4 regions of the Massilia sp. CFBP9026 genome follow, and region 2 is predicted to be linked to each of the others. Evidence: predicted binding sites of a transcription regulator. Region 2 holds the regulator's gene; each other region holds the start of a gene.
What was found. Region 2 encodes sigma-54, which starts transcription at its own class of promoters, with help from an activator protein. Its sites were predicted from a motif close to TGGCANGNAANCTGCTTT; they were not measured.

Region 1 (7,234 bases), on a different contig from region 2:
GATCGCCCGCATGGACTACCAGGGCAACCTGCGTGTGCAGGCCAGGCTGACGGGTGACGGCGAAGTCCTGGCCGCGCCGATCCGGACCGCCGTGATCGGCCAGCGGGTCGTCGTGCGCGCCGACGACCAGATCAACGTCGCGATGCTCGTCAGGCGCGTGTAGCGGCGACAAGCGCGCCGGCGTTCACACGCCATGCGCCACACACGGGGGCGGATGCCGCAGCGCCTGCCCCATGAGTTCCAGCGCATGCTGGATCTGGTAACGATCGGCCATGCCGCCCACGCACACCCGCACTGCTTCCGGCGCCATTCCCGGCGCCCCGACCGCGAACGCATCGCTGGCGACCACCGCCACCCCGGCCGCGGCCATCGTCTCGGCGAATTGTCGCCGTCCCCACGGCGCGGGCAGCCGCAGCCATAAATGAAAACTGTCCGGCGTCGCGTCGAGGCTCGCGCCGGGCAGGGCGCGCAGCGCGATCTTGTGGCGCACCGCGCATTCCTTGCGGATCGCGGCCAGCATCAGGTCGGCCGTGCCGTCGCGGATCCAGCGCGTCGCCAGCGCCGCTGTGATGGGCGAGACCATGGTCGTGGTGGCGCGGATGGCGGCCGTCAGGCGCGCCGTGTAATGGGCGTCCGGGGCCACCAGGAAGCCGACCCGCAAGCCGGCGCCGACGCATTTGGCGAGGCCGGCGATATAGAAGGTGATGTCCGGCCCCATGCTGGCCAGCGGCGGCGGGCCGGAACGCGGCAGGAAGCCGTAGGCGTCGTCCTCGATGATCGCCACGCCATGAAAGCGCGCCACCTCCACCAGCGCCTGGCGCCGCTGCGCCGACATCACCGCCGTGGTCGGATTCAATAGCGTCGGATTGCAGTACAGCGCCTTCGGCGCGTACTGGGCGCAGGCGGCGGCGAAGGCGACTGCATCGATGCCCTCGCTGTCCATCGGCAGCCCCACCAGTTTCAGGCCCAGCTGGCCGGCCAGCGCCCGCAATCCCGGATAGGTCAGTTCTTCGCAGCAGACGACCGAGCCCGCGGGCGCGATCGTGGCGAGCACCGCCAGCAGCGCACACTGGGCGCCCGGCGTGACCAGCATCCGTTCCTGCGGGACCACCAGGCCGCGCCGGCGCAGCCAAAGCGCGCCGGCTTCGCGATCGTCGCGCGAGCCGCAGAAGTCCTGGTAGCGCAGCAGGTCGCGCAGCCGGGCGCCGACTTCGGCATAGCCGGCCTGCATCAGTTGCGCCAGTTCGGGCGACGCCGGCTCGGGCGGCATATTCATCGACAGGTCGATGTTCGGCCTCCCTTCGACCGCGCGCGGGATGGCGGGACGTCGCTTGCCGCACACGAAGGTGCCGCGTCCCACCGTCGAGTCGACCAGCCCGCGCCGCTGCGCCTCGACATAGGCGCGCGCCACCGTGGTGAAGTCGATCCCGAGACCGGCGGCCAGCCGGCGCTGGGCCGGCAGGCGCTGCTCCGGCATCAGGCGGCCGGTCGTGATGTCGTCGGCAATCGCATTGGCGATCTGCTGGTAGAAGGGCAGGGCGCCGGGCGTGTTCGCCTTCTTCAGCCTGGGCATCCAGCCATCGAATTTCTTGCTCATTGCCGCCAACCTCCATGACGTTTGCGAAGGCGCGCGCAAGCACCGAAAAGGCTCAACACGCACCCGCATGATGCGGTATCCGCGACATCGTGTGGCGGCCCCCGGCGCCGATTGTATGCAGCGAATGTATGGAGCCCGCGGATGACGCAAAAAACCGCCTCCCTCGTCTGCCCCGATGCAAGGCGCGTGCCAGAAGCGGCGGCCGCGCCGTCGCCGCGAATGACCGCAAACGCTTGCAGTCAAGTCCAGCGTCCGGCGCGATTGATTGGCACGCCCCATGCATTCAATCCATGCATCGCCTGCCAGGAGATCGATCATGATGAATGAGCTGCCTCTCGCCTATCTGCCCAGCGAGTTTCGCGTGAAATGGGTCACCCTGCCATGGGAGGCCCAGCAAGCCTACCGCCTGCGCCGCGCCGTGTTCTGCGAAGAGCAAGGCATCTTCGCGCACGACGATCGCGACGCGGTCGACGAACGGGCGCAGCTACTGGTCGCGCTGTCGTGCCTGGCCGGCATGCCCGACCAGGTGATCGGCACCGTGCGCATCCACGACGAAGGCAGCGGCCTGTGGTTCGGCTCGCGGCTGGCCGTCGATCCGGCCTGGCGCAAGCATGCCCGGCTCGGCATCACCCTCATCCGCCTGGCGGTGGCCAGCGCCGGCGCGCTGGGCTGCAGCACATTTCGCGCCCACGTGCAAAGCCAGAACGTGCCCCTGTTCCAGCGCCTCGACTGGCACGTGCTGCACGAGGAAACCCTGCTGGGACGGCCGCATCACCTGATGCAAGCCGACCTGGCCAGCTATCCGCCCTGCCACACCCCGCAAGCCGGCTACGCCGGCCTGGCGGCCAGGCCGGCATCGTCGTCCAACCTTCCCACCGGAGAACCAGCATGACCATCCCCACCATCCTGCCTGCGCTCGATGCGCACTACGACGTCGCCATCGTCGGCGGTGGCCAGGCCGGCCTGTCCATGAGCTACTACCTGCAGCAGGCCGGCATCGGGCACATCGTGTTCGAGAAGCACGTGCAGACGCATGCCTGGCGCACCCAGCGCTGGGACGCGTTCTCGCTGGTGACCCCGAACTGGCAATGCCAGCTGCCCGGCCACCCGTATGCCGGCGACGATCCGCACGGCTTCATGCGGCGTGAGCAGATCGTCAACTACCTGGACGGCTTCATCGCCAAGGTCAATGCGCCGGTGCGCGAGGGCGTCGAGGTGCGCGAGGTGGCGCCTTTGGCGAGCGGCGGCTTCGCGCTGCGCACCAGCATCGGCGAGACCACGGCCGGCCAGGTCGTGGTGGCATCCGGCTGCTACCAGGAGCCGATCGTTCCGCGCCTGGCCGAGCGCCTGCCGGCCGGCATCGTGCAGCTGCACTCGGCCGACTACCGCAATCCGCACAGCCTGCCCGAAGGCGCGGTGCTGGTGGTCGGCTCCGGCCAGTCCGGCGCGCAGATCGCGGAAGACCTGCACCTGGCCGGCCGCCGCGTTCACCTGGCCACCGGCGACGCGCCACGCTGCGCGCGCTTCTATCGCGGCCGCGACGTGGTCGACTGGCTGGCCGACATGGGCTATTACGACAAGTCGGTCAGCGAGCATCCCTTGCGCGAAGGCGTGCGCGACAACACCAACCATTACGTCACGGGCCGCGACGGCGGCCGCGACATCGACCTGCGCGCCTTCGCGCTGCAGGGCATGCGGCTGCACGGCACCCTGACAGATCTTGATGGGACGCGGCTCGGCTTCGCGCCCAACCTGAAGGCCAACCTGGATCAGGCCGACCAAGTTTACAACCGCATCAACGCCTCGATCGACAGCTGGATCGCGGCCCAGGGCATCTCTGCCCCGCCCGGCGCCGCCTACGTGGCGCCATGGGAGCCGGACCCCGCGCAGGCCGACATGCTCGACCTGCGCGCCGAGGGCATCGCGGCCGTGATCTGGTGCATCGGCTTCGCGCCCGATTTCAAATGGGTCAATGCGCCGGTCTTCAATGGGCGCGGCCATCCGGTGCATGCGCGTGGCATCAGCAACCAGCCGGGCCTGTATTTCCTGGGACTACCGTGGTTGCACACCTGGGGTTCCGGGCGCTTCTCGGGCGTGGCGCGCGATGCCGAGTACCTCGCGGAGCACATCACCGACCTGGCAGGCGCACCGGCGCTGCGGTATGCCTGACATGCCAAGGTGCAGCGCGCGCGCCGTGATGTGGCATCTGCCGCACCGCCGCGATGCAACCCCGGCACGCTTCGCTTTAAACCTGCCGCCGTCATTGACTGGACGGTTTGACAGGATCGCTGTCGCGCACCGCGCCGGCATGCCTCTTGGACGGCGGCTTGAATGGACAACGCTCCATTCAATGCCTGCCCGAAGCGGCATTGACTGGCACGGAGCATGCAATCAATCCCCCTGTGCGGGCCTCGGTTTCCCGCACCAATTCAACCACTAGACAGGAGCACTACCATGCCAGCAGTTACCCAAGCCAAGCACCAGAAAGGCGACTTCTTCGTGGACTACGAGGAGAAGGTATTCGAGGACGTCAAGGCGAAGCCGGGCGAGAAAGCGCTGGTAACCTTCCACACGGTGGCCTATGAAGGCTCGATCGGCTTCGTCAACATGCTGCAGGCCACCCGCCTGCAGCGCAAGGGTTACGAAACCTCGATCCTGATGTACGGACCGGGCGTCACCCTGGGCATCCAGCGCGGCTTCCCGACCATCGGCGACGAGGCTTTCCCCGGCCACCAGAACTACAGCAAGCAGCTCACCAAGTTCATGGAAGAAGGCGGCAAGGTCTACGCCTGCCGCTTCGCGCTGCAGGCGCTGTACGGCCATGGCGAACCGGCGCTGGTCGAAGGCATCCGTCCGATCAGCCCACTCGACGTGCTCGACCTGAAGCTGCTGCACCTGCGCGACAACGCGGTCGTCATCGATACCTGGACCCTGTAGGCACCGGAGGAGGGCGGACCATGAACCAAGCGAACAGGGTGGTCAGGGCGGCGGCGGTACAGATCGCACCAAGCCTGGACAGCGCCGACGGCACCGTCGCCAAGGTCTGCGACGCCATCGCCGAGGCCGCGTCGCGGGGCGCGCAACTGGCGGTGTTCCCGGAGACCTTCGTGCCCTACTATCCCTACTTCTCCTTCATCCGGCCGCCCTTCGAGCAAGGTCCCGAACACCTGCTGCTGTATGAGCGCGCGGTGGTGGTGCCGGGACCGGTGACCCACGCCGTCGGCGCGGCGGCGCGGCGCCACGGCGTCGTGGTGGTGCTCGGCGTGAACGAACGCGACCACGGCTCGCTGTACAACACGCAGCTGGTGTTCGACGCCGACGGCGAGTTGATCCTCAAGCGGCGCAAGATCACGCCGACCTACCACGAGCGCATGGTCTGGGGACAGGGCGACGCCAGCGGCCTGAAGGTGGTCGACAGCGCCGTCGGCCGCCTCGGCGCGCTGGCCTGCTGGGAGCACTACAACCCGCTGGCGCGCTACGCGCTGATGGCGCAGCACGAAGAAATCCATGCCGCCCAGTTCCCCGGCTCGATGGTCGGGCAAATCTTCGCCGACCAGATGGAGGTGACGATCCGCCACCATGCGCTGGAATCGGGCTGTTTCGTCGTGAACGCTACCGGCTGGCTTACCGACGCCCAGGTCGAGGCGATCACGCCGGACCCAGAACGCCGCAAGGCGCTGCGCGGCGGCTGCTGCACCGCCATCGTCTCGCCCGAAGGCAAGCTGCTGGCCGAGCCGCTGCGCAGCGGCGAAGGCATGGTCGTGGCCGACCTGGACCTGGCCCTGATCACGAAACGCAAGCGCATGATGGATTCGGTCGGCCACTACGCGCGGCCCGAACTCCTGAGCCTCATGATCGATCCGCGCCAGACGGCGCCGATGCAAACCATGCAGACGGCCGAGCCGCACGGCACGCAGACCTCAACCCAAGCACTGGAGCAGCCATGAACCCCATGAACCAGCAGTTGATTGCGGAATTGCAGTCGGTCGGACTGAGGCTGGGCGATACCAGCGTCGGCGCGCCCAGCCGGCGCGGCGGCGCCGGCCCGACCGACCACAAGGCGGTCACGATCGACGGCCACACGGTGATGGTCCCGGTGCATACGGCCAGCTCCTGGAGCTCGCCCTACGTCGCCGCGCCGCGCGCCGACGGTTCGACCCGCATCGTGCGCGACGGGATCGAGCTGGCCGTCGTGTCTTTCCCGCGCCAGCCGCGCTTCTACAAGCTGCAGACCTACGACGGCGTTCCGTATTCGAAAATCGCCACGCTGCACGGCGCCGACGTGCTGGCGACCACGGTCCTGCAAAGCTGCATCCGCTACGAAAGCCGGCGCAAGTCCTGCCAGTTCTGCGCGATCGGCCAGTCGCTGGCGGCCGGCCGCACCATCCTGCGCAAGACGCCGGAGCAGCTGGCCGAGGTGGCGCGCGCCGCGGTGCTGCTCGACGGCGTGAAACACATGGTCATGACCACCGGCACCCCGAACGCCACCGACCGCGGCGCGCAGATCCTGTGCGAGAGCGCGTTCGCCGTCAAGTCGGCGGTCGACCTGCCGATCCAGGGTCAGTGCGAGCCGCCCGACGACGATGCATGGTTCCGCCGCATGCGCGATGCCGGCGTCGACTCACTGGGCATGCACCTGGAAGCCGTGACGCCGGCGGTGCGCGCGCGCATCATGCCGGGCAAGGCGAGCGTGCCCCTGGAACGCTACTTCAGCGCCTTCGAGGCGGCGGTCGACGTGTTCGGCGCGGGCCAGGTCAGCACCTACATCCTGGCCGGCCTGGGCGACACGCCAGACGCCATCCTGGCCGTGAGCGAGCGCCTGGTGGGCATGGGCGTGTATCCCTTCGTGGTGCCGTTCGTGCCCGTGACCGGCACGCCGCTCGAAGACCATCCTGCGCCCGATGCCGCCTTCATGCGCGCCATCCTGGCGCCGCTGGCGGAGATCCTCGCGCGCGGCAATCTGCGCGCGGCCGACATCAAGGCCGGTTGCGGGCGCTGCGGGGCCTGCTCGACCCTGTCGACCTACGAAAAGCGGCCGGCGGCATGAGGGACACCACGCTGGAAGCGCTGGCCGAATCCCTGCGCGCCAGCCCCGGTTTCGCGCACAAGCGCGACATCGAGGGCGTGCTGCCGGCCCTGCGCGGGGCCGCGCCCAGCGGCGTCGCCATCGGCGACGATTGCGCCGCGATTCCCGATGGCGACGGCTACCTGCTGTTCGCGATCGAAGGCTTTTTGAATCAGTTCGTCGAGCGCGAACCGTGGTTCGCTGGCTATTGCGGCGTGATGGTCAACGTGAGCGACATCTATGCCATGGGCGGACGGCCCACCGCGGTCGTGGATGCGCTGTGGAGCCGCGGCGGCGAGGCCGCCACGCCGGTGCTGGAGGGGATGGCGGCGGCCTCTTTCGCGTATGGCGTTCCCATCGTCGGCGGCCACAGCAATCGACGCACCGACCGCGAACAGCTGTCGGTCGCCATCGTCGGCCGCGCACGGCGCCTGCTCACGAGCTTCGATGCGCGGCCGGGCCAGCACCTGGTCGCCGCGATCGACTTGCGCGGCCGCTTCCAGGAACCGTATGCCTACTGGAATGCCAGTGTGGGCGCGTCGCCGGAGCGCCTGCGCGCCGACCTCGAGATC
Region 2 (7,234 bases):
GGCGGTCGAGGACATCGCCAGCGCGCCGCCCAGCGCGAAGGCGGCCTGCCAGCCGAGGGCAATGCCGGGCAGGAGCCAGGCTGCCAGCAGTCCGATCCCCATGGCGGCCGCGATCGTCGACACCACCTGGGCCAGGCCCAGCCCGAACACGATGCGCCGCATCGAGCGCAGCTGCCCGAGCGAGAACTCCAGGCCGATCGAGAACATCAGGAACACCACCCCGAACTCGCCCAGCGCATGGGTGGTGGGACTGTCTTCGGCCAGGGCCAGGGCATGGGGGCCGATCAGGACGCCGACGGCGAGGTAGCCGAGCATCGGCGGCAGTTGCAGGCTACGGAAGACGACCACGCCCAGGACGGCGCAGCCCAGAAGGAGGAGGGTGAGTTCGAGGCCGGAATGCATTGGTGCGAAGCTGGGATAAACAGCAAAAGTGTTGATCTTATGGCACTAGCCAGGTGTGGTGCGGCGGTCGCTTGTTATCGTTTGTTACGACTGGCAAGTTTTTTGCTTTCCCAATTCGTTTATACTGCCAAAATGAGTGTAACCGATGAAAAAATAATGCCGAAAAGTTTTGACGAAACCCTGGCCCGGCGCGTCCTGGACCTGGGCCGCGAAACGCTGTCGATCGAAGCGGACGCCATCCGCGCGCTGCAGGCGCGCCTGGGCGACGACGACAGTTTCGTGAGCGCCGCGCAGCTGATCATGGCCTGCGACGGCCGCGTGGTCGTGTCCGGGATGGGCAAGTCGGGCCACATCGGCCGCAAGATCGCCGCCACCCTGGCGTCCACCGGCACCCCGGCCTTCTTCATGCACCCGGGCGAAGCCGCGCACGGCGACCTGGGCATGGTCACCAAAAATGACGTCTTGATCGCGATTTCCAATTCGGGCGAATCGTCAGAGATCCTGGACATCCTGCCGGCCGTCAAGCGTCTTGGCGCACGCGTGATCGCCATGACCGGTAAACCAGCCTCGCGCCTGGCCAAGCTGGCCGACGTGCACCTGAACATCGCGGTGGACAAGGAAGCCTGCCCGCTCAACCTGGCGCCGACCACCAGCACCACCGTCACCCTCGCCATGGGCGATGCGCTGGCCGTGGCGCTGCTCGACGCGCGCGGCTTCCGTGAACAAGACTTCGCGCTGTCGCATCCGGGCGGCGCGCTGGGCCGGCGCCTCCTGACCCATGTGCGCGACGTGATGCGCAGCGGCGACGCGGTGCCGAGCGTGCGCCCCGAAACTTCGCTGGTCGAAGCGCTGCTCGAAGTCACCCGCAAGGGCCTCGGCATGACCGCCATCGTCGACGCCGAAGGCCGTCCGGTCGGCGTGTTCACCGACGGCGACTTGCGCCGCGTGATCGAGCGCATGCACGACTTCTCGGACATCCAGATCCGCGACGTGATGCACGCCAACCCGCGCCGCGTGCGCCCCGAGCAGCTGGCGGTCGACGCCGTCGCCGTGATGGAAGAATTCCGCATCAACCAGATGCTGGTGGTCGATGAAGACGACCGCCTGGTCGGCGCGCTGCACATCCACGACCTGACCCGCGCCAAGGTGATTTGATGAGTGAATTCATTCCCGCCATTACCCCGCTGGCCCATATGGAACGCGCGGCCCGCATCAAGGTCATGATCTTCGACGTCGACGGCGTGCTGACCGACGGCAGCCTGACCTATGGTCCCGACGGCGAAGTCACCAAGACCTTCAACGTGCTCGACGGCCTGGGCATCCAGCTGTTGAACAAGACCGGCGTGCAGACCGCGATCATCAGCGCGCGCCTGTCGCCGATCGTCGTCAAGCGCGCGGCCGATCTGGGCATCTCGCACGTCCACCAGGGCATCCACGACAAGCGCATCGGCTTCGCCAAGCTGCTCGAGGCCACCGGCTTCACCGCCGAGCAGTGCGGCTACATCGGCGACGACGTGATCGACCTGCCGCTGTTCGCGCGCGTCGGCTTCGCCGTCGCGGTGCCGTCCGGCCATCCAGAGGTGCAGCACCGCGCGCACTACGTCACCAAGAATGGCGGCGGCCGCGGCGCGGTGCGCGAGGTGTGCGATCTCGTGATGCGCGCCCAGGGCACCTATGACCAGGCGCTCGCGCCGTACTTCGCCTGAGGTCACGCACCATGGCCACCATCGTCCAAAACAAGCGTACCGCGCATCGCTGGAATCTCCTGGCGATGATCGTGATCGGCGTCTTCTTCGCCTTCGGCAGCTTCTGGCTGCTGCAACTGATGCAGGCCTCCGACATCGACGCCCAGCTGGGCGGGCCGCCGGACGAACCGGACTACATCGTCGAGAATTTCTCGTTCGTGCGCATGACCGAGAATGGCCAGCCGAGCTATGTATTGTCGGGCAAGCACCTGGCCCACATCCCGCGCGGCGACGTCTCGCATGTCGACCAGCCGCTGCTGCGCGGCGTCGAGCCGGGCCGCCCGCCAATGACGGTGGTCGCCAGGAACGCCCAGGTGTTCCACGAAGAGCACCGGGTCGAACTGATGGGCGACGTCGACCTGCAGCGCCCGAAGACCGCGCAGAGCGAGTCCTTGCACTTGCGTAGCCAGGCGCTGACCGTGCTACCCGACGAAGAGATCGTCAAGACCGACCTCCCGGTTGACCTGCAGCTTGGGGCATCGAGCGTGAAAGGCACCGGCATGGTCGCCAACAACGCCACCCAGCAAGTGCACATGTCCAGCCGAGGCCAGATAATCTATCCGCCACGCCCGCGCCAGTAAGCCCTGCACCGTGTGATAACCCAGGACCAGCATTCCCTATCATGAAAAAATTATTTGCCGCCGTACTCCTTTCCCTGCTGTCGCTGACGGCAGCCGCCGAACGTGCCGACTCGCTCAAGCCCGCGCAGGTCGAATACGATTCCGCCGATCTCGACGGGGTCAACGGCGTGCGTACCCTTACTGGTAACGTGATCCTTACCCGCGGTACGCTGTTGCTCAAGGCCGACCGCGCCGTGGTCAGGGAAACGCCCGAAGGCTATATGACGGTAACGCTCACCGCCAACAACGGCAAGCTCACCACGTTCCGCCAGAAGCGCGACGGCGGTCCCAACCTGTGGGTCGAGGGCCAGGCCGAGCGCATCGAGTACGACGAGCGCGCCGAGCTGGTGCGCCTGTACTCGAATGCCCTGATCAAGGAACTGGAAAACGATCAACTGAGCAACCAGGTCACCGGCCCTTTCATCTCGTATGACAGCCGCAAGGAAGTGGCCACCGTGCGCAACGACGTCAGCGGCCAGAGCAAGGTTGGCGGCGGTCGCGGCACCCTGATCCTCTCGCCCAAGCGCACCCCAGCCGGAGGAGCGCAATGACGGCAATCCCGATGGAGCTGGGCGATTGCAGCACCCTGGTCGTCAAGGGCCTGCAGAAAAGCTATGGCAAGCGCCTGGTGGTGCGCGACGTGTCGCTGCAGGTCGAATGCGGTGAAGTGGTCGGCTTGCTGGGCCCGAACGGCGCCGGCAAGACGACCTCGTTCTACATGATCGTCGGCCTGGTGCCGTCGGACGCCGGCTCGATCGACATCAACGGCACCGACATCACCAGCCTGCCGATCCACCGCCGCGCCGTATTGGGCCTGTCCTACCTGCCGCAGGAGGCCTCGGTATTCCGCAAGCTGACGGTCGAAGAGAACATCCGCGCCGTGCTCGAGCTGCAGAAGGACAACGGCAAGCCGCTGTCGAAAGACCAGATCAACGAGCGCCTCGACACCCTGCTGGCCGACCTGCAGATCGAGAAGCTGCGCGAGAATCCGGCGCTGTCGCTGTCGGGAGGCGAACGCCGCCGCGTGGAGATCGCGCGCGCGCTGGCGACCAATCCGCGCTTCGTGCTGCTCGACGAACCGTTCGCCGGCGTCGACCCGATCGCCGTGATCGAGATCCAGCGCATCGTGCGCTTCCTGAAGGAGCGCCAGATCGGTGTCCTGATCACCGACCACAACGTGCGCGAGACGCTTGGCATCTGCGACCGCGCCTACATCATCAACCAGGGCGCGGTGCTTGCCTCCGGCCGCCCTGACGACATCATCGCGGACGAGTCGGTGCGCCGCGTGTACTTGGGTGAACACTTCCGCATGTGAGCGACGCCTAGATGAAACAGTCCCTGCAACTCCGCACTTCGCAGCACCTCGCGCTTACGCCGCAACTGCAGCAGTCGATCCGGTTGCTGCAACTGTCGACGCTCGAGCTGCACCAGGAGATCGAGCAGATACTGGGCGATAACCCCTTGCTCGAGCGGCTCGACGATCCGCTCGACCGGTCGGTGCGTTTGCTGGCCGATGGCGCGATCAACAATGCACCCGCCAGCGGCGAAGCGCCGCCGGCGCCCGGCCAGCAGGCCGAGGGCGAGGGTGCGCCGGCGCAGGATGGCGAAGGTTTCGAGGGCGGCGCCGACAACGATCGCGTTGATGCCGACTGGAGCGAGGGCGGTGCGCCGTCTTCCGGCAGCGGCGGCGAGGACGAGGACGGCCGCCCGCAACTGGAAGCCTGCGCCATCACCCTGCGCGAACACCTGATGGAACAGGTGCGCGAAGCCACCCTGTCGGCGCGCGACCGTGCGCTGGCCGAGCTGGTGATCGATGCGCTGGACGACAACGGCTACATCGAGGAACCGCTCGACGAGATCCACGCGCGGTTGCCCGAAGAGCTCGATATCGAGATCGACGAGCTGCGCTGCGCGCTGGCGCTGGTGCAGAGCATGGACCCGGTGGGCGTCGGCGCGCGCAGCGCGGCCGAGTGCCTGGCGCTGCAGATCCGGCGCATGCCGGGTGTGCCGATGGTCACGCGCCGCATGGCCCTCAAGATCGTCGAGGGTTACCTGAGCTGGTTCGCCCAGCGCGAATACAGCAAGCTGAAAAAAGCGCTCGACTGCGACGACGAAGACTTGCGCGAGGTGCAGGCCGTGGTGCGCCAATGCAATCCGCACCCGGGCGCGGCGTTCGCTTCGAACGTGTCGGACTATGTGGTGCCGGACGTGATCGTGCGCCGTTCCAAGAGCGGCTGGGCGGTCACCCTGAACCCCGACGTGATGCCGCGCCTGCGCGTCAACAGCCTGTACGCCAGCCTGCTCAAGCAGGGCAAGAGCGAGGCGCAGATGGGCGCGCAGATGCAGGAAGCGAAGTGGCTCATCAAGAATATGCGCCAGCGTTTCGACACCATCCTGCGTGTGGCGGAGGCCATCGTCGAGCGCCAGCGCAATTTTTTCTCCCATGGCGCGGTTGCCATGCGGCCCCTTGTTTTACGTGAGATAGCTGATACACTAGGCCTACACGAGAGCACAATTTCTCGTGTCACAACCCAGAAATACATGCTGACCCCGCACGGCATGTTTGAGTTGAAGTATTTCTTCGGCAGCCACGTTGCCACCGAGGCGGGAGGCGAAGCATCCTCGACGGCAATCCGTGCGCTCATCGCACAATTGACAGGAGCAGAAGACCCTAGGAACCCTTTATCCGATAGCAAGATCGCGGAGATGCTCGGGGAACAAGGCATGGTCATCGCGCGCCGCACGGTTGCAAAATACCGTGAAGCCCTCAAGATACCCCCTGTAAGCCTCCGCAAGTCCTTGTAACTGCGCCGTCCACACCCGTCGTGCCTTGTCGCGTTGGTGCGGTCCACACGGTGCAACATTTTCAAAGGAGTGTGTATGAACCTCACAATCAGTGGCCATCATCTCGAAGTAACCCCCGCCATCCGTGAATACGTTCAGAATAAGCTCGAGCGCATCATTCGCCATTTCGACCAGGTGATCGACACCCACGTCTTCCTGGCCGTCGACAACCTCACTGAAAAAGAAAAAAGGCAGAAAGCAGAGATCAACGTCCAGGTGTCGGGAAAGACCCTGCACGTGGCAAGCGTTGCACAAGACCTGTACGCCGCGATCGATACGCTGATGGATAAGCTGGACCGACAGATCCTCAAACACAAGCAGCAACTGAAAGACCATAGCCGTACTTCGATCAAACGCATGCCGGAAATCGACGGCGAAGACGCTGCTGTCGCCTGATCAGGCGCAGGGCTCACACTAGCTAAGGGCGTCTGAGGGGACGCCCTTTTTGCATCCAGCCTCCCCGGTACTACGCGCATCTATGTGTTCGGTAAAATGCATGTCTTTCCATTACGGATCACGCCATGACCGACCACGTCCTGACCCGCATCGCCAACCGCACCGGCATCATCACCCTGGACCGCCCAAAGGCGCTCAATTCGCTGTCGCTCGAGATGGTGCGCGCGCTGACCGACGTGCTGCGCGCCTGGGAGCATGACGGGCAGGTCGAGGCGGTCGTACTGACCAGCAGCAGCGAGAAGGCCTTGTGCGCGGGCGGCGACATCCGCTTCTTCCATGAGGTCGGCCATGCGTCGCCGATGGGCGGCAGCGCGCTGCTCGAGGATTTCTTCACCGAAGAATACGCGCTGAACCACCTGATCCATTTCTATCCGAAGCCCTATATCGCCATCATGGATGGCGTCGTGATGGGCGGCGGCATGGGCATCGCCCAGGGCGGCCCGGATTGCGGGCTGCGCATCGTGACCGAGCGTACCAGGATGGCCATGCCCGAGGTGAACATCGGCCTGTTCCCCGACGTCGGCGGCAGCCACTTCCTGTCGCATGCGCCGAGACAGCTGGGCAACTACCTGGGCCTGACCGGACTGACGATCGGCGCCGCCGACGCGCTGTATATCGGCCTGGCCGACGTGTTCGTGCCAAGCGCCGAGTTGCCTGACCTGAAGGCATTGATCGCGTCGACGCAAGGCGCCGGGCTGCCGGCGGCGATCCGCGCCTTCGCGGCGCCGTTTGCTGCAATGGCGGGGGCAAGCGAATTGCAGGTCCGGCGCAAGAGCATCGATGCGCATTTCGGCGCGGCGTCGGTCGCCGCGATCATGGGATCGCTCGAAGGCGACGCAACACCGTTCGCACACAAGGCGCTGGCCGCCATGCGCCAGCGTTCGCCCCTGTTGATGTGCGTGACCCACGAACTGCTGGCGCGCGGCGCCGCGCTCGACGTGGCCGACTGCCTGCGCATGGAACGCTCGCTGGTGCGCCACAATTTCGAGCATGGCGAAGTGCTGGAAGGCATACGCGCACTGGTAATCGACAAGGACAATGCGCCGCAATGGAATCCGCCATCGCTCGACCAGGTCACGCCCGGGATGGTGGCGCGCTTCTTCGAACCGGTGTGGCCGGAGCACGCGCATCCGCTCAGGCATCTTGCATAAACGTTTCCATGCATAT
Region 3 (7,234 bases), on a different contig from region 2:
GCGGTCGGCCATGACCCACCAGCGGCCATCCGGCGCGCGCGCGAGGTCGACCGCGTAGAAATGCAGGGCGACGTCGTCGTGGTGCCGCATGCCGTGGCAAGGGCGCAAGAAGCCGGCATGGCCGTCGACCAGCGCCGGCGGCAGCAGGCCCTCGTGCAGCATCTCCTGCTTGCCATACACATCGCCCAGAATCTTGTTGAGCAAGGTGGCGCGCTGGATCACGGCCGCCTCGATGCCGCTCCATTCCTCGTGCGGCAGGATCAGCGGCAGCACGTTCAGGTCCCATGGCCGCTGCTTGCCGTGGGCGTCGGCGGCCACGTTATAGGTCACGCCGTTCTCGCGCACCTGGCGCTGCACCATCTCGCGCCGCTGGCGCATCATGCCCGGCGCTTCCTGCTCCAGGTTGGCTAGCAGCGCACGCCAGTGGGCACGCGGCATCTTCGCCGCGTCGAGCATTTCATCGAAACCGTCCGGTGCGGCGAGATAATGGGCTAGTAACTGGTTGGACATGAAGGCAGCAATACGTTTGGTACGAAACAATAGGTCAAACCGGCTGCCAGCGCAAATCCAGCGTCATCGGGAAGCCCGGATTGGGCTCTTCCTTGCGTACCGTGAACGGGCCCGGCGTATGGCCATGCGGCCAGAACCGCGCAACCCGGCGCGCCTCGGCGGCGTTGGCATTGACCGGCGAGCCCGTTTCGTTGCGCCCGCCCGGATGCACCACATGATAGGTGCAGCCGCCGATCGAGCGGCCATTCCAGGTGTCGACCAGGTCGAAGACGAGCGGGGCCTGCACCTTGATGCTGGGGTGCAGCGCCGACCACGGGCTCCAGGCCCGGAAACGCACGCCGGCCACGTACTCGCCGGGCACGCCGGTCGGTTGCAAGGGCAGCATGCGGCCGTTGCAGGCCACCACGTGGCGGCCGTCGGTCAGGCCGGTGACCTTCAGCTGCATGCGCTCGACCGACGAATCGACATAGCGCGCGGTACCGCCGGCCGAGACTTCCTCGCCCAGCACATTCCACGGCTCGATCGCCTGGCGCAACTCCATCTCGACGCCCTCGTAGACGACGCTGCCGAAGCGCGGGAAGCGGAACTCGATGAAGGGATCGAACCAGCGGTCTTCGAAGGCATAGCCGGCCGCGCGCAGGTCGCGCGCGACGTCGCGGATATCCTGGGCGACGAAATGCGGCAGCATCCAGCGGTCGTGCAGGGCGGTGCCCCAGTGCACCAGACGGGCCTGGCAGGGCTGTTTCCAGAAGCGCGCCACCAGCGCGCGCAGCAACAGCATCTGCAGCAGGCTCATGCGTTCGTGCGGCGGCATCTCGAAGGCGCGGAATTCGACCAGACCCAGGCGGCCGGTCGGGCCGTCCGGCGAATACAGCTTGTCGATCGAAAATTCGGCGCGGTGCGTATTGCCGGTCAGGTCGACCAGCAGGTTGCGCAGCAGGCGGTCGACCATCCACGGCTTGTCGCCCGGGTGCAGGGTGGGCAGCACCTGGTCCATTTGCTGGAAGGCGATCGCCAGCTCGTACAGATTGTCGTCGCGCGCCTCGTCGACCCGCGGCGCCTGGCTGGTCGGCCCGATGAAGGTGCCCGAGAACAGGTAGGACAGGGCCGGATGCACCTGCCAATAGGTGATCAGGCTCTTGAGCAGGTCGGGCCGGCGCAGCATCGGGCTGTCGTCGACGCTGGCGCCGCCCAGGGTGGCGTGGTTGCCGCCGCCGGTGCCTGTGTGGCGGCCATCGTGCATGAATTTCTCGGTGCCCAGGCGCGTCAGGCGTGCTTCCTGGTACAGGGTCGTCACGTTGTGCACCAGCTCATTCCAGGTGGCGGCCGGATGGATATTGACTTCGATGACGCCAGGGTCGGGCGTGACGCTGAGCAACTTGATGCGCGGGTCGCGCGGCGGTGCATAGCCTTCGATCCGCAGCTTCATCTTGAGCCTGGCGGCAGTGGTTTCGACCGCACTGACCAGCGCCAGGTAATCCTCGATGCGCTTTTGCGGCGGCATGAACACATACAGGCGCCCGGCGCGCACTTCGACGCACAGCGCGGTGTGGATCACGTCGCGCGCGGCCGGTTCGGCTGGCGCGGCCGGCGTAACCGGTTTGCCGGCCCTGGCGGCCTTGTCCGCCGATTTGCCGGCGGCCAGACCCAGCACCGGGCGCCGGTCCTTCTTCACGGCCGGCAAGGCGGCGCGCGGCGCGAACGGATCGACATCGAACCCGGGATCGCGTTCTTCGGGCAGCACCCACGGCAGCGTGGCCAGCGGCAGGCGCAGGCCGATCGGCGAATCGCCCTCGAGCAGGTACAGGTTTTCGCGCCGCAGCGGCCAGGGCGAGGTGCGCCAGCTGGTGCCGAGCATGACGGCCGGGTCGTATTCCTTCGCCTGCAGCGGCAGCACATAGCCGGCCACCTGGCCCAGGCCGCGCTCGAGCAGGCGCGCCAGCCGGCGCCGTTCCTCCGGCGCCTTGAGGTCGGCTTGCAAGGGATCGAGGTTGCGCGGCAGCGCCTGCTCGCGCTGGGCCTGCAGCAGCACGTCTTCATAGGCCGCGATGGCGCTGCCCGCCGGCAGGCCGAGCGACTTGACCAGCTCGACGATGAAGTGGCCGGCTTCCTCGCTGCCATAGCCATCGTCGATATATTCGTCCGAGAACAGGGACGGATCGAGCCATATTGGCTGGCCGTCGACGCGCCAGAAGATATTCAGGGCCCAGCGCGGCAGCGGCTCGCCCGGATACCATTTGCCCTGGCCATAGTGCAGCATGCCGCCCGGCGCGAAGTGGTTTTTCAGCCGGTGCATCAGATTGCCGGCCAGTTCGCGCTTCTTGTCGCCGTGTGCCAGGGTATTCCATTCCGGTCCGTCCATATCGTCGATCGAGACGAAGGTGGGCTCGCCGCCCTGGGTCAGGCGCACGTCCTGGGCCAGCAGATCGGCATCGACCTGCTGGCCGAGACGGTCGATGGCCTGCCAGTCGGTTTCCGTGTACGGCTTGCTTACGCGCGGGTCTTCATGGATGCGGGTGACCGTCATCTCGTGGATGAAGGTGACCTCGGCCTGGTCGCTGAAGCCCGTCACCGGCGCCGCCGACGAGGGTAGCGCGGTGCAGGCCAGCGGGATATGGCCTTCGCCCGCCAGCATGCCCGAGGTCGGATCGAGTCCGATCCAGCCGGCGCCGGGAATGTACACCTCGGTCCAGGCATGCAGGTCGGTGAAGTCTTCGAGGGGGCCGCTCGGACCGTCGAGTGCTTCCTGGTCGGCGCGCAGCTGGATCAGGTAGCCCGAGACGAAGCGCGCCGCCAGCCCCATTTCGCGCAGGATCTGCACCAGCAGCCAGCCGGTGTCGCGGCATGAGCCGGAACACTTTTCCAGTGTGTCTTCCGGCGTCTGCACGCCAGGCTCCATCCGCAACAGGTAGGCGATATCGCGCTGCAGGCGCTGGTTGATCGCCACCAGGAAGTCGTTGGTATTCATCGGCTGCGCCAGCAGCTCGCGCCGCGCCGCCTCCACCCAGGCCAGCAGGCGGGGACCGGGCGGCTCGGCCTGGGCATACGCGCTCAGCTCCGCCTTGAGTTGCGCCGGATAGGCGAAGGGGAAATTCTCGGCATAGCTCTCGATGAAGAAATCGAAGGGATTGATGACGGTCATGTCCGCAATCAGGTCGACCGTGAACTCGAGTGTGTCCGTTTTTTCCGGGAACACGAAACGGCCGATGTAATTGCCGTATGGGTCTTGCTGCCAGTTGATGAAATGCTCTTGTGGCAGCACCGACAGCGAATACGACAGGATCGGCGTGCGCGCATGCGGGGCCGGACGCAGGCGCACCTCATGCGGCGAGAGGGCGACTTGCCGGTCATAACGGTAGCTGGTCTTGTGGTGCAGCGCGATCCGGATAGCCATGCGGGAATGCCTTTATAGGGGTGGTCACGAACGATACCAGCACATCGATATATTCCTGTTTCAACTGTGCACAAGCATGATTCATACCCGCAATATAATTCGCTGGTGCGGCGCCGCCGAGCTGGCACGTTTCTTGATTGCACCTATGCCACTGGAGGATCCGATGCCGAAATTTTACGATGAAATGTATTCCTCTGCGGCAACAGCAAGGCCTCACTACGACGCCTTCGCGCGCTGGCTTGCCTTGCAGTCGCCGCAACTGATCGCGCAAAAGCGGGCCGAGGCCGAGCTGACCTTCCAGCGGGTGGGCATCACCTTCGCCGTCTACGGCGACAATGCCGGCAAGGAGCGGCTGATCCCCTTCGACATCATCCCGCGCGTGATCGACGCCGCCGAGTGGGCCAAGCTGCAGGCCGGCCTGGTGCAGCGGGTGACCGCACTGAACCGTTTCCTGCACGACGTCTACCATGACCAGGATATCCTGCAGGCGGGCATCATCCCGCCCGAACAGATCCTGAACAATGCGCAGTACCGGCCCGCCATGAAGGGCGTCAGGGTGCCTTCGAATATCTACGCCCATATCGCCGGGGTCGACATCGTGCGCGCGGGCGAGGGCGAGTTCTACGTCCTGGAAGACAATCTGCGGGTGCCTTCCGGCGTGTCCTACATGCTGGAAAACCGCAAGATGATGATGCGGCTGTTCCCCGCGCTGTTCGCGAGCAACCGCGTGGCGCCGGTCGAGCACTATCCCGACCTGCTGCTCGATAACCTGCGCACCGTGGCGCCGCACGGCCTCGACGATCCGACCGTGGTCGTGCTCACGCCGGGCATGCATAACTCTGCCTATTTCGAACACGCCTTCCTGGCCCAGCAGATGGGGGTGGCGCTGGTGCAGGGGCAAGACCTGTATGTCAGCGACGACACCGTCTATATGCGCACCACGCGCGGGCCGAAGCAGGTCGACGTCATCTATCGCCGCATCGACGACGACTACCTTGATCCACGCGCTTTCCGCGCCGAGTCCACCCTGGGCGTGCCGGGCCTGCTCGACGCGGTGCGTGCCGGACGGGTCGGCCTGGCCAATGCCATCGGTACCGGGGTGGCCGACGACAAGTCGATCTATCCCTATGTGCCGGACATGATCGAGTTCTACCTGGGCGAAAAACCGATCCTGAACAACGTGCCGACTTACCAGTGCCGGAAGAAAGAAGATCTCGCGTACACCCTGTCGCGGCTGCCCGAGCTGGTGGTCAAGGAAGTGCACGGCGCGGGCGGCTACGGCATGCTGGTCGGGCCGGCCTCGACCCACGCCGAGATCGAGGCCTTCCGCGAGCGCCTGGTGGCCAACCCGGACGGCTATATCGCCCAGCCCACGCTGGCCTTGTCGGCTTGCCCGACCTATGTCGAAGCGGGCATCGCGCCGCGCCACATCGACCTGCGTCCCTTCGTCTTGTCGGGCAAGACCGTGTCGATGGTGCCGGGCGGCCTGACCCGGGTGGCGCTGCAGGAAGGTTCGCTGGTGGTCAATTCGTCGCAGGGCGGCGGCACCAAGGACACCTGGATTTTGGAGAACTAGCATGTTGAGCCGCACCGCAGATCATTTGTTCTGGATGGCCCGCTACACCGAGCGGGCCGAAAACACGGCCCGCATGCTCGATGTCCGGGTCCAGTATTCGCTGATGCCGCAGTCGGCGCAGGCCGAGCAAAAGGGCTGGCGCAGCATGCTGGGCGTGTCCGAGCTGGAGGCGCAGTTCGAGGCCAAGTACCCCGCGCTGACGCAAGCGAACGTGATCGACTTCATGGTCCGCGATCCGGACAACCCGTCCTCGATCACCAGCTGCCTGCGCGCATCCCGCGAGAACGCGCGCGCCGTGCGCGGCTCCCTGACCACCGAGGTATGGGAAACCGAGAACACGACCTGGCTGATGCTGCAGCAGCATCTCGGCAAGCGCACCTTCGAGCACGATCCCGGCCAGTTCCTGGAATGGGTCAAGTACCGCTCGCACCTGTCGCGCGGCGTCACGCTGGGCACCATGCTCCAGGACGAGGCGTTCAACTTCATCCGCCTCGGCACCTTCCTGGAACGGGCCGACAACACGGCGCGCATCCTCGACGTCAAGTTCAGGTTCGGAGCGCACGATGCGGTCCAGGCCGGGACGCAGGCGGAGTTCTACCAGCTTGCGGCGCTGCTGCGCTCGGTGTCCGCCTTCGAGACCTACCGCAAGGTCTATCGGGACGCCATCACCTCGAAGCGCGTGGCCGAGCTATTGATCCTGCAAGAGAAAATGCCGCGCTCGCTGGTGGCGTGCATCGCCGCGGTGGTGGCCAACCTGAAGGACGTGCGCAATGCGCAGTCGCACGATACCGAGCGCCTGGCCATGGAACTGTACGCCATGCTGCAGTCGGCCCCGATCGGCGACATCCTCGAAGAAGGCTTGCACGCCTTCCTGACCCGCTTCCTGGCGTCGGTCGACGCACTGGGCAACGGCATCAGCCGCGACTTCCTGATCCCGATCGAGCCGGTTTCTTCCGAAGAAGGACAGACTCAATCCCAGACGCAGACCCTGGGCGGGATGACGCAAACCCAGACCCAGACGGCGTGACGGGATGCACCGGCATGGCGCGCGCCGCACCGTTTTGAGGAAAACGGCGGTGCGGGCTTCATGACGGTGCGTCGGCTCAGGCGCCCGGCGTGGCAGGCGCCGGCGTCGCGGCCGGCTTGACCGGCGCCGTCGCTTGCTTGATCTGGGCGCGCACGACGCGGTGCACGAAGTGCAGCTTTTCCAGTACCGGTGGGCTGAGCGTGAACGGATAGGAGTCCGGCATCCCGATGCTGCGATTCAGGCTGTTGAGCACATAAGTCAGCGCGAACCAGTCGCTCAGGGTATCGTCGAACGCGTCCGTCCTGGTCGGCAAGGTGATGCCGTCGAGCGCCGGCTCGTCGGCCTTGCGCGGCTTGAGCTGCAGGCCGCAGGAGTGCGCCGTCTCCAGCGTATCGATCATATGGAGGTAGTGGGCCCAGGTCTCGGCCCAGTCTTCCCATGGGTGCGAGCTGGCATAGCTGCTCACGAAGCGCTCCGCCCAGTCGTCGGCCGGCCCGTTCTCATAGTGACGCTTCAGGCTCTCGCCGTAATCCTGGCGCTCGTCGCCGAACAGGGAGCGGTATTCGTCGATCCACGGGCTATTGGCCACCAGGCGGTCGAAATAGTAATGGCCGCTTTCGTGACGGAAATGGCCCAGCAGCGTGCGATAGCGCTCGTGCATCTGCTCGCGCGTGCGTTCGCGCTCGGCCGGATCGGCTTCGGCGATGTTCAGGGTGATCACGCCGTC
Region 4 (7,234 bases), on a different contig from region 2:
GCGCTTCCGTCAACGCATGGGCGCGGGAATGCTCGGGCATCGCGTCGACCTGCGCCAGCAGCGCGTCCTGGCCGATCAGCCCCGCCTGCATCGCCAGCAGCGGCCGGGGCCACGGAGCATCCGGCGCGCTCGCGGCGCGCTGCAAGGCGCCAGGCGGCAGCGGGCGTCGGCCGCGCTGCAACAAGGCGAGTTGGTCGATGATGTCGAGTTCGGCGCCGGCCGACGGGTCGGCCTTGGCCTGCGCGTCCAGATAGCGCCCCATGGCTGCCAGCGCCTGGTCGACCTCGCCCTGCTCCATGAGCGCCCAGGCCAGGTTACGCAGTCCGGTGGCATCCCTGGCGGCCAGCTCGCCGTCGAGCTGGCGGTACAGGCGGACACTGGACGCGTGGTCGCCGGCCTCGAAGGCCAGCGCCGCGCGGCAGGCCCGCGCATCCGGATCGCTGGCGTCGTCCCTGACGATGCGCTGCGCGCGCGCCAGCATGGTCAGGGTGGGCTCCTCCAGCAGCCCCCTGGTATCGCGCGCCAATCTCACCAGCAGGCAGGCATCGGCGCGCGCGATCTTGCCGTCGTCGAGCTTGTCCATCTCCAGCACCAGCTCGCCGGCCACCGCAGCCATGCGCACCAGGTCGACGTCGCGGGCGCTGTAGCCAAGCGCCTGGACGCCGATCTTGTCGCTCGCTCGCAGGCTGTAGCGGCCATATGCCAGCTCGTCGAGCTGCTTGCCTTGCGCGTGCAGCTCCGGCACGTCGGCGGCCGGGATGGTGAGCGCCTTGGCCCGATAGTCGACCATGTGGTTGACCTGGTTGCCGCGGAAGACGTAGCTTTCCTGGGCCTGGAAATAGCGGTTGTCGATATGGCGCGACCATGGCGCCTGCCTGGCGCGCACGTCGTCCGGCCAGACGATGTCGAGACGATAGCGCCCATGGAAGCGCGCCGCCGGCATCTCGAGCGGAAACTGCCGCACCAGGTTGTCCGGCAGCGTCAGCACGCCATCGAGCGGACGCACGCGGTAGTCGATTGCATGCGCGCCATCGACCGGCTTGACCGCCTTGGGCAGGCGAAAACGTGCGCGCAGCTCCAGCTGGTTGGCCTGTTTGTCGTCGACCACCGCGGGCGCTTCGAGCAGGACGACGCCGGGATAGCGCTTCTCGTAATCCCTCAGCGCGGTCTTCTTCAGCTCCAGCGGAGAGAGCGCGGCAAAGCCCGGGCGCGCACGCTCGGCCATCCCGGCGCGGAAGATCTCGCGCGTTGCCAGCGCGGCGTCGCCCTCGTAGTCCGCGACCGTGATGGTTTCCACGACCTCGTATTCGGGGACCTGTCCATCCTGTTCCGGCAGCACGATCAACGCGGTGGCGGAAGGATCGACCGGCAAGCCTGCGGCACCGGGGAACGGCGCCGACAGCTTCGCGAGCGGCGCCTGCTGGCCGGCGCCGGTCGGGTCGACGTAATAGCGTTTGCCATCGACCTGCAACTCCACGATGACGTGGTCGAACCAGCCCGGCGACGGCCCGCCCTTGGCCGGCAGTTGCGGCGCGCTGGCCGACAGCAGCACCGGCCGCGCCGCGATTCCAAGCTCCCCCAGCAGCGCGACCAGCAGGTAGCTCTTGTCCTTGCAATCCCCGAAACGGCGCTGGAGCACCGTGGCGGGGGCTTGCGGCTTGTGCGAGTTCTCGCCGATCGCGACGCTGAAGTAGCGGACCTCGTCCTGCACCCATTGCAGGGCGGCCGCCGCCTGCGCCGAGGGCGTGCCCTGGCTGCGGAACCGGTTGGCCAGTGACTTGAGCGCGGGACTGCTGTCCGCTGGCGGGAACAACCCGCTGGCCCAGCGCGCCACCGAAGCCCAGTCGGGGAATTCGGACAACTGCAGCGTCCTGGCCGGCAAATAATCGCGGGCAACGGAAGGCTCGGACTCGATCGCATCGATGCCGCTGCCCTCGAAGACCAGCATGTCGAGCGCCCCGCCCTGGATGCTGCGGGGCGCGATCGGGACGCTGCGGTAGTCGCCAAGCTGGCGCCAGGCCGGCTTGCGCCCCTTCGGGTAGAGCACGGTCAGCCGGCGCCGCTCGACCGGCGACGCGCGGTCCCACGCATACTCGCCGAACCACTGTTTCCCGAACACCGGGTTGGCGCCCGCCACGCTATAGGTCAGCCACAAGGTATCGCCGATCCTCACGTCTTCCAGCAGCAACTGGACGGTGCTGGCGCCGCCGTACATGCCCTGTCCGAGCGCCTCCTCGCGCTGCAGGACGCGCGCATCGACGGTCGCGGTGCGGTCCAGCACCTTTCCATCGCGCAGAATTGCGACGCGGTGCAGGTTCAGGGTCTGGTAGTCGGCGTGGTAGCTCAGGCTCACCTGCCCGATCGCCGGCAGCGCGCTGCGGTCGTTGACCTGGATCGCGCGGTTGACGAGATAGGCGGGCTGGTCGGCGACGAGCGCCTGCGTCTCGTCGAGGCGCAACACCACGGCATCGAGGCGTTCGGTGCGCGGTATGTCGGCCAGCGGCTGGGCCCAGCCCGGCAATGGCGCCGCGCGCTGCCAGCCTGGCTTGCCTGGCTTGCCTGGCTTGCCTGGCTTGGCAGCGGCAGCGTGCCCGGAAGGGGCGGCAAGGACGGAGGAGACATTCGAGCACGCCAGCAGCGTGGCAAGGGCAATGGGAGCGTAACGCATGAGGATAGTTTTCAGTATTTACTGAAGAGTAACCATGGGCTTTCCGCCTTGCAAGGGTCCTGCGTGGATCGTCGCGCGACTGTAGCGAAAATGAGAAGGGCCGACCTTCGAGGTGTCGAAAATCTTTACATCAATACTTATGCCATAAAACTTAAGTTAATCAAATCAAAGACTTATCGAGCTGGCACGGCAGTTGCTTATTATCAAAACAAGTTGTTTTCATAAAATATAAATTACTCTGGGGAAATCATGAAAAAGATCTTTGGTACTGCACTGCTGGCTGTTGCTTGCGCGATCTCGACCTCGGCCTCTGCCGCAATCCTGGACATGGACAGCACGTTTGGTCCTGGAAAGCTGTCGAACGGTAGCTACAATCCCGTCTACGGCGGACTGTCCAACCTGACCGGAAACTACGAGGTCAACAGCCTGTCGTTCTCCTTCACCTTCCTGGACGATGGCACGGATACCTGGAGCAAATCGACCAAGACCACGACGACCATTGGCAATTACCAGCCGCACCCGTGGACCAACTGGAAGTACCGCGAAGTCGGCGTGACCAATACGACCACCAAGACGTCCGAGCAGGAGAGCGCCATGCTGATGTTCGGCGATCTGGTGCTCGGCAGCGGCGCGACGAAGCTGTTGACGACGCAGGAAACGACCGGTTCGTACTCCTACCTCCACTACGACGGGGCGGAGTGCAAGAAGCAGAAACACAAGGAGAAGTGCACTTACTACAAATCGGTCGTGACCAACACCGATGTCCTGGTCAAGAACGACTACAAGGGCGGCTTCGAGCTGACCGGCACGATCACCGAAAAGTCGCTGATCCAGCAGATACTCGAACATGGCGCACTGTCGCTGAACCTCGCGATCGGCGGCGACCTGATGCTGACCGGCAGCAAGGTCTCGCTCGACTACACGCAGATCGAGACCCCGGCCGAAGTGCCTGAACCAGCGAGCCTGCTGCTCGGCGCCGCCGGACTGGCCGCCATCGGCTTCCTGCGTCGTCGCCGCAACGCCGCACAGGCATAAGCGGTTTCCTTCCGCTCGAAGAAATGGCCGGTTCGCCGGCCATTTTTCATGGCGCTGTCATCGTTAGATATGGATGAGCATTGAACTGCTGAGCTGACCCGCGGTCCAATCCTGGTCGTCATCGATCGGGAGCGCACGATGAAAGCGCCGAAGTTCGAGAAGCTGTTCGCCCAACTGCCTCAACTGAACCAGCCGCAGCGTCAGCAGGTGCTCGCCGCCCTGCATCCAGCAGCCGGGCTCGACCGGGTGGTCGCCCTCATCGACGAGATCCGGTCAAAGGGGCGCTGCTGCCCGGATTGCGGCTGCGAGCGTTGCCATCGGCATGGTCACGCTAACGACCTGCAACGCTTTCGCTGTTGCGCGTGCGGCCGCACGTTCAACGACCTGACCGGTACACCACTGGCGCGGCTCAGGCACAAGGGCAGGTGGCTCGATTATCTGGACACGGTGCTCGATTCCCGCACGGTCCGCTCTGCGGCCAAGCGGGTCGGCGTGCACCCCAACACCACCTTCCGCTGGCGCCATCGCTTTCTCGACCGGGTCAAGGACGACCGGCCCGAGCGCCTTGTCGGCATCGTCGAGGCCGATGAAATGTTCCTGCTCGAATCGCAGAAGGGGTCACGCAAGCTCGATCGCAAGCCGCGCAAGCGTGGCGGCAGAGCCGCCTTGCGCGGCATTTCGCACCACCTCGACTGCATCCTGGTGGCGCGCGACCGCAGCGGCCAGACCATCGACGCCGTGACCGGTCGCAGCGCCTTGAAGGTGGCCCAGCTGGTCAGACACTTGCTGCCGAAACTCGATCCCCAGGCGCTGTTGGTCACCGATGCCAACGCCGCCTATCCCGCCTTCGCCCGTGCCCATGGCGTCGCCCACCAGGCCGTCAATCTCAGTGCCGGCGAACGCGTCCGCAACGGCGCCGAGGGCGCCATCCACGTTCAAAATGTCAACGCCTATCACCGGCGCTTCAAGGAATGGCTGGCACGTTTCCATGGCGTGGCGTCACGCTGGTTACCCAACTACCTGGGCTGGCAGTGGACGCTCGATGGCGGGCGGGTCACTTCTGTCGAACAATTGCTGCGTATTGCATTCGGGGTCATCAACAGATAACGGTGACAGCGCCTTTTTCATGGCGCTGTCGCCGTTGGCCATGGGCCGTCCATGGCCGGACGAATCAGCGCTGGACCACGATCGGCTTGAAGCCAAGGCTGGCCGGCAGCGCGCGCATGGCTTCCAGCGCCTCGGCGCGGCTGGCGTAGGGGCCGCCATACAGGCGGTTCAGGGAACCCACCTTCACCACCTCCAGCTTGCCCAGCTCGACGCCGGCATTGGTGATCTTTTCGCCCATCGCCTCGGCGGTGCCGGCCCGGCCATAGGCGCCGAACTGGATGAAATAACGTCCGGCGCTGGTGGGAGCCGAAGCGGGAGCGGACTCGGCAGCAGCCGGCTCCGCCTGCCTCACCAGCGCCGCGCTGTCGGAATGGATCCGGTCTTCCAGCATCAGCGCCTCGATCTCGGGCGGCGCCGATTGCGCGATCGATGCGACTTCGCGGCGCGCGGCCGCGATCTGCGCCGGCGGGATGATCGGATCGCCCGGGAACAAGCGTTCGATCTCGACCTCGTGGCTCCCCTTGCCCAGCAGGCCGAGCTTGAGCGCCGCCGTATACGAAACGTCGATGATGCGGCTGGCGTGGAAGGGACCGCGGTCGTTGATGCGCACCACGACCGAATTGCCGGTATCGAGGCTGGTCACGCGCACATAGGATGGAATCGGCAGGGTCGGATGCGCGGCCGTCATCTTGTACATATCGTACAGTTCGCCGGACGCCGTGCGCTGGCCATGAAACTTGACGCCATACCAGGTGCTGACGCCACGCGCGCTGTACGGCACGTCATTCCCCAGCGGCGTATAGGTCTTGCCCAGCACCGTGTAGGGACGGCTGGTCCACTTGTTGAAGGGCTCGGCCTTGACCACGGCGTCCGGCACGTCGAGCAGGCCGTCGGGAATGTTGTCGCCGGGGCCGTCGTCCTTGTAGTAACCGCCGCGGCCCGACTTGGCGGCCGGTAGCTGGGGCGCCTTGCCATGCTTGGCGGTCGGTTTATGTGGCCAGGGGAAAGGATTGAGCCGTTTGTGTTCTCCGGTGCTGCTGCAGGCTGATACTAAAATGGCAACCGGTATGACCGCCAGGAAGCTTGTACGAACGCCCATTGGCTGTCCTTTATCGTGTTGGAACGACACCCAGTCTACGATGTCTTGTCGTACTCATCAATATACAGGCATCAAGTCGGGACGAATTGATGCCTGTTTTATCACGGGGCGGGATGATCCGGTGGCCAACCGCGGGCTCCGGTTTAGCGCCGGATATCCTGACAGCCAACCATCACTGCGTGGACGGGGGACCCGTTCACCCTACGTCTGCACCAGTTTACGATGTCTTTGAATACTCATCAATATGCCGGCGCCAAGGCCGAGCGTGATAAAGGCCGTGCCGCCGTAACTCATGAAGGGTAGCGGCACCCCCACGACAGGCAATATCCCGGCGACCATGCCCATATTGACGAAGGCATAAGTAAAGAAAATCATCGCGATCGAACCGGCCAGCAGGCGGCCGAAGGTGTTCGGCGCATTGGCCGCGATCATCAGGCCACGTCCGATCAGGAGCAGGTAGACGAACAGCAGGAACAGGTTGCCGACCAGGCCGAATTCCTCGGAATACACCGAGAACACGAAGTCGGTGGTGCGTTCCGGCACGAATTCCAGGTAGCCCTGGGTGCCCTGCATATAGCCCTTGCCGGTCAGGCCGCCCGAGCCGATCGCGATGATCGACTGGATGATGTGGAAGCCCTTGCCCAGCGGGTCGGAGGTCGGGTCGATCAGGGTCATCACCCGCTGGCGCTGGTAGTCGTGCATCATCGACCAGCCGATCGGCAGGAAGGCCAGCACGCTCACCGCCACCGCGACGATCGCCTTCCACGACAGGCCGGCCAGGAAGATCACGTACAGGCCCGACGACGCGACCAGCAGCGAGGTGCCGAGGTCGGGTTGCTCCATGATGAGGGCGACCGGGATCATCAGGATCACGGCGGCCACGATATAGTGCCGCCAGCCGGCCACCTGGGCCCGGGTCTGGAAGTACCAGGCCAGCATCAGCGGCAGGCCGATCTTCATGATCTCGGACGGCTGGATGTCGATGACGCCAATGTGCAGCCAGCGCTGCGCGCCCTTCTTGATCAGGCCAAACATCGCGACCGCGACCAGCAGGGCCACGCCGATCGCGTAGACCGGCACCGCCAGCCGCATCAGGGTTTGCGGCGCGATGTTCGCGGCTACCCACATCACCGCGAACGACAGCAGGAAGTTGCGGATCTGGTGCTCGACGCGGTCCGGAAAATCGGCGCCGGCCGACATCATGGTGACCATGCTGATCGTCACCAGCATGGCCAGGATCAGGGTCAGCGGCAGATCGAACACCGTGAAATACGGGCGCAGGCGGCGGCGCAGCGAGCGCCGTTCTGGAATATGGGCCATGGCTT

Region 1: a site for sigma-54 is predicted at 3,972-3,989, ahead of SOM28_RS12880 (MSMEG_0572/Sll0783 family nitrogen starvation response protein). Genes of this name have one in related genera too.
Region 3: a site for sigma-54 is predicted at 4,027-4,044, ahead of SOM28_RS20800 (circularly permuted type 2 ATP-grasp protein). Genes of this name have one in related genera too.
Region 4: a site for sigma-54 is predicted at 2,851-2,868, ahead of SOM28_RS25680 (PEP-CTERM sorting domain-containing protein). Genes of this name have one in related genera too.

The regions. Positions count from the first base shown of each region.
Region 1 is NZ_JAXCWH010000004.1:388,728-395,961, reverse strand. It holds gene SOM28_RS12900 (hypothetical protein) at 1-163, shown strand, start outside; gene SOM28_RS12895 (aminotransferase-like domain-containing protein) at 185-1,597, opposite strand; gene SOM28_RS12890 (MSMEG_0567/Sll0786 family nitrogen starvation N-acetyltransferase) at 1,914-2,489, shown strand; gene SOM28_RS12885 (MSMEG_0569 family flavin-dependent oxidoreductase) at 2,486-3,766, shown strand; gene SOM28_RS12880 (MSMEG_0572/Sll0783 family nitrogen starvation response protein) at 4,052-4,534, shown strand; gene SOM28_RS12875 (Nit6803 family nitrilase) at 4,555-5,544, shown strand; gene SOM28_RS12870 (MSMEG_0568 family radical SAM protein) at 5,541-6,644, shown strand; gene SOM28_RS12865 (sll0787 family AIR synthase-like protein) at 6,641-7,234, shown strand, end outside.
Region 2 is NZ_JAXCWH010000012.1:18,789-26,022, reverse strand. It holds gene SOM28_RS23455 (monovalent cation:proton antiporter family protein) at 1-402, opposite strand, end outside; gene SOM28_RS23450 (KpsF/GutQ family sugar-phosphate isomerase) at 535-1,557, shown strand; gene SOM28_RS23445 (KdsC family phosphatase) at 1,557-2,108, shown strand; gene lptC (LPS export ABC transporter periplasmic protein LptC) at 2,120-2,728, shown strand; gene lptA (lipopolysaccharide transport periplasmic protein LptA) at 2,770-3,318, shown strand; gene lptB (LPS export ABC transporter ATP-binding protein) at 3,330-4,082, shown strand; gene SOM28_RS23425 (RNA polymerase factor sigma-54) at 4,094-5,572, shown strand; gene hpf (ribosome hibernation-promoting factor, HPF/YfiA family) at 5,648-6,007, shown strand; gene SOM28_RS23415 (enoyl-CoA hydratase/isomerase family protein) at 6,133-7,218, shown strand.
Region 3 is NZ_JAXCWH010000009.1:58,358-65,591, reverse strand. It holds gene SOM28_RS20810 (circularly permuted type 2 ATP-grasp protein) at 1-510, opposite strand, end outside; gene SOM28_RS20805 (transglutaminase family protein) at 545-3,904, opposite strand; gene SOM28_RS20800 (circularly permuted type 2 ATP-grasp protein) at 4,068-5,480, shown strand; gene SOM28_RS20795 (alpha-E domain-containing protein) at 5,482-6,507, shown strand; gene SOM28_RS20790 (zinc-binding metallopeptidase family protein) at 6,584-7,234, opposite strand, start outside.
Region 4 is NZ_JAXCWH010000016.1:45,116-52,349, reverse strand. It holds gene SOM28_RS25685 (DUF3857 domain-containing protein) at 1-2,668, opposite strand, end outside; gene SOM28_RS25680 (PEP-CTERM sorting domain-containing protein) at 2,918-3,703, shown strand; gene SOM28_RS25675 (IS1595 family transposase) at 3,842-4,810, shown strand; gene SOM28_RS25670 (septal ring lytic transglycosylase RlpA family protein) at 4,875-5,909, opposite strand; gene rodA (rod shape-determining protein RodA) at 6,111-7,229, opposite strand; gene mrdA (penicillin-binding protein 2) at 7,233-7,234, opposite strand, start outside.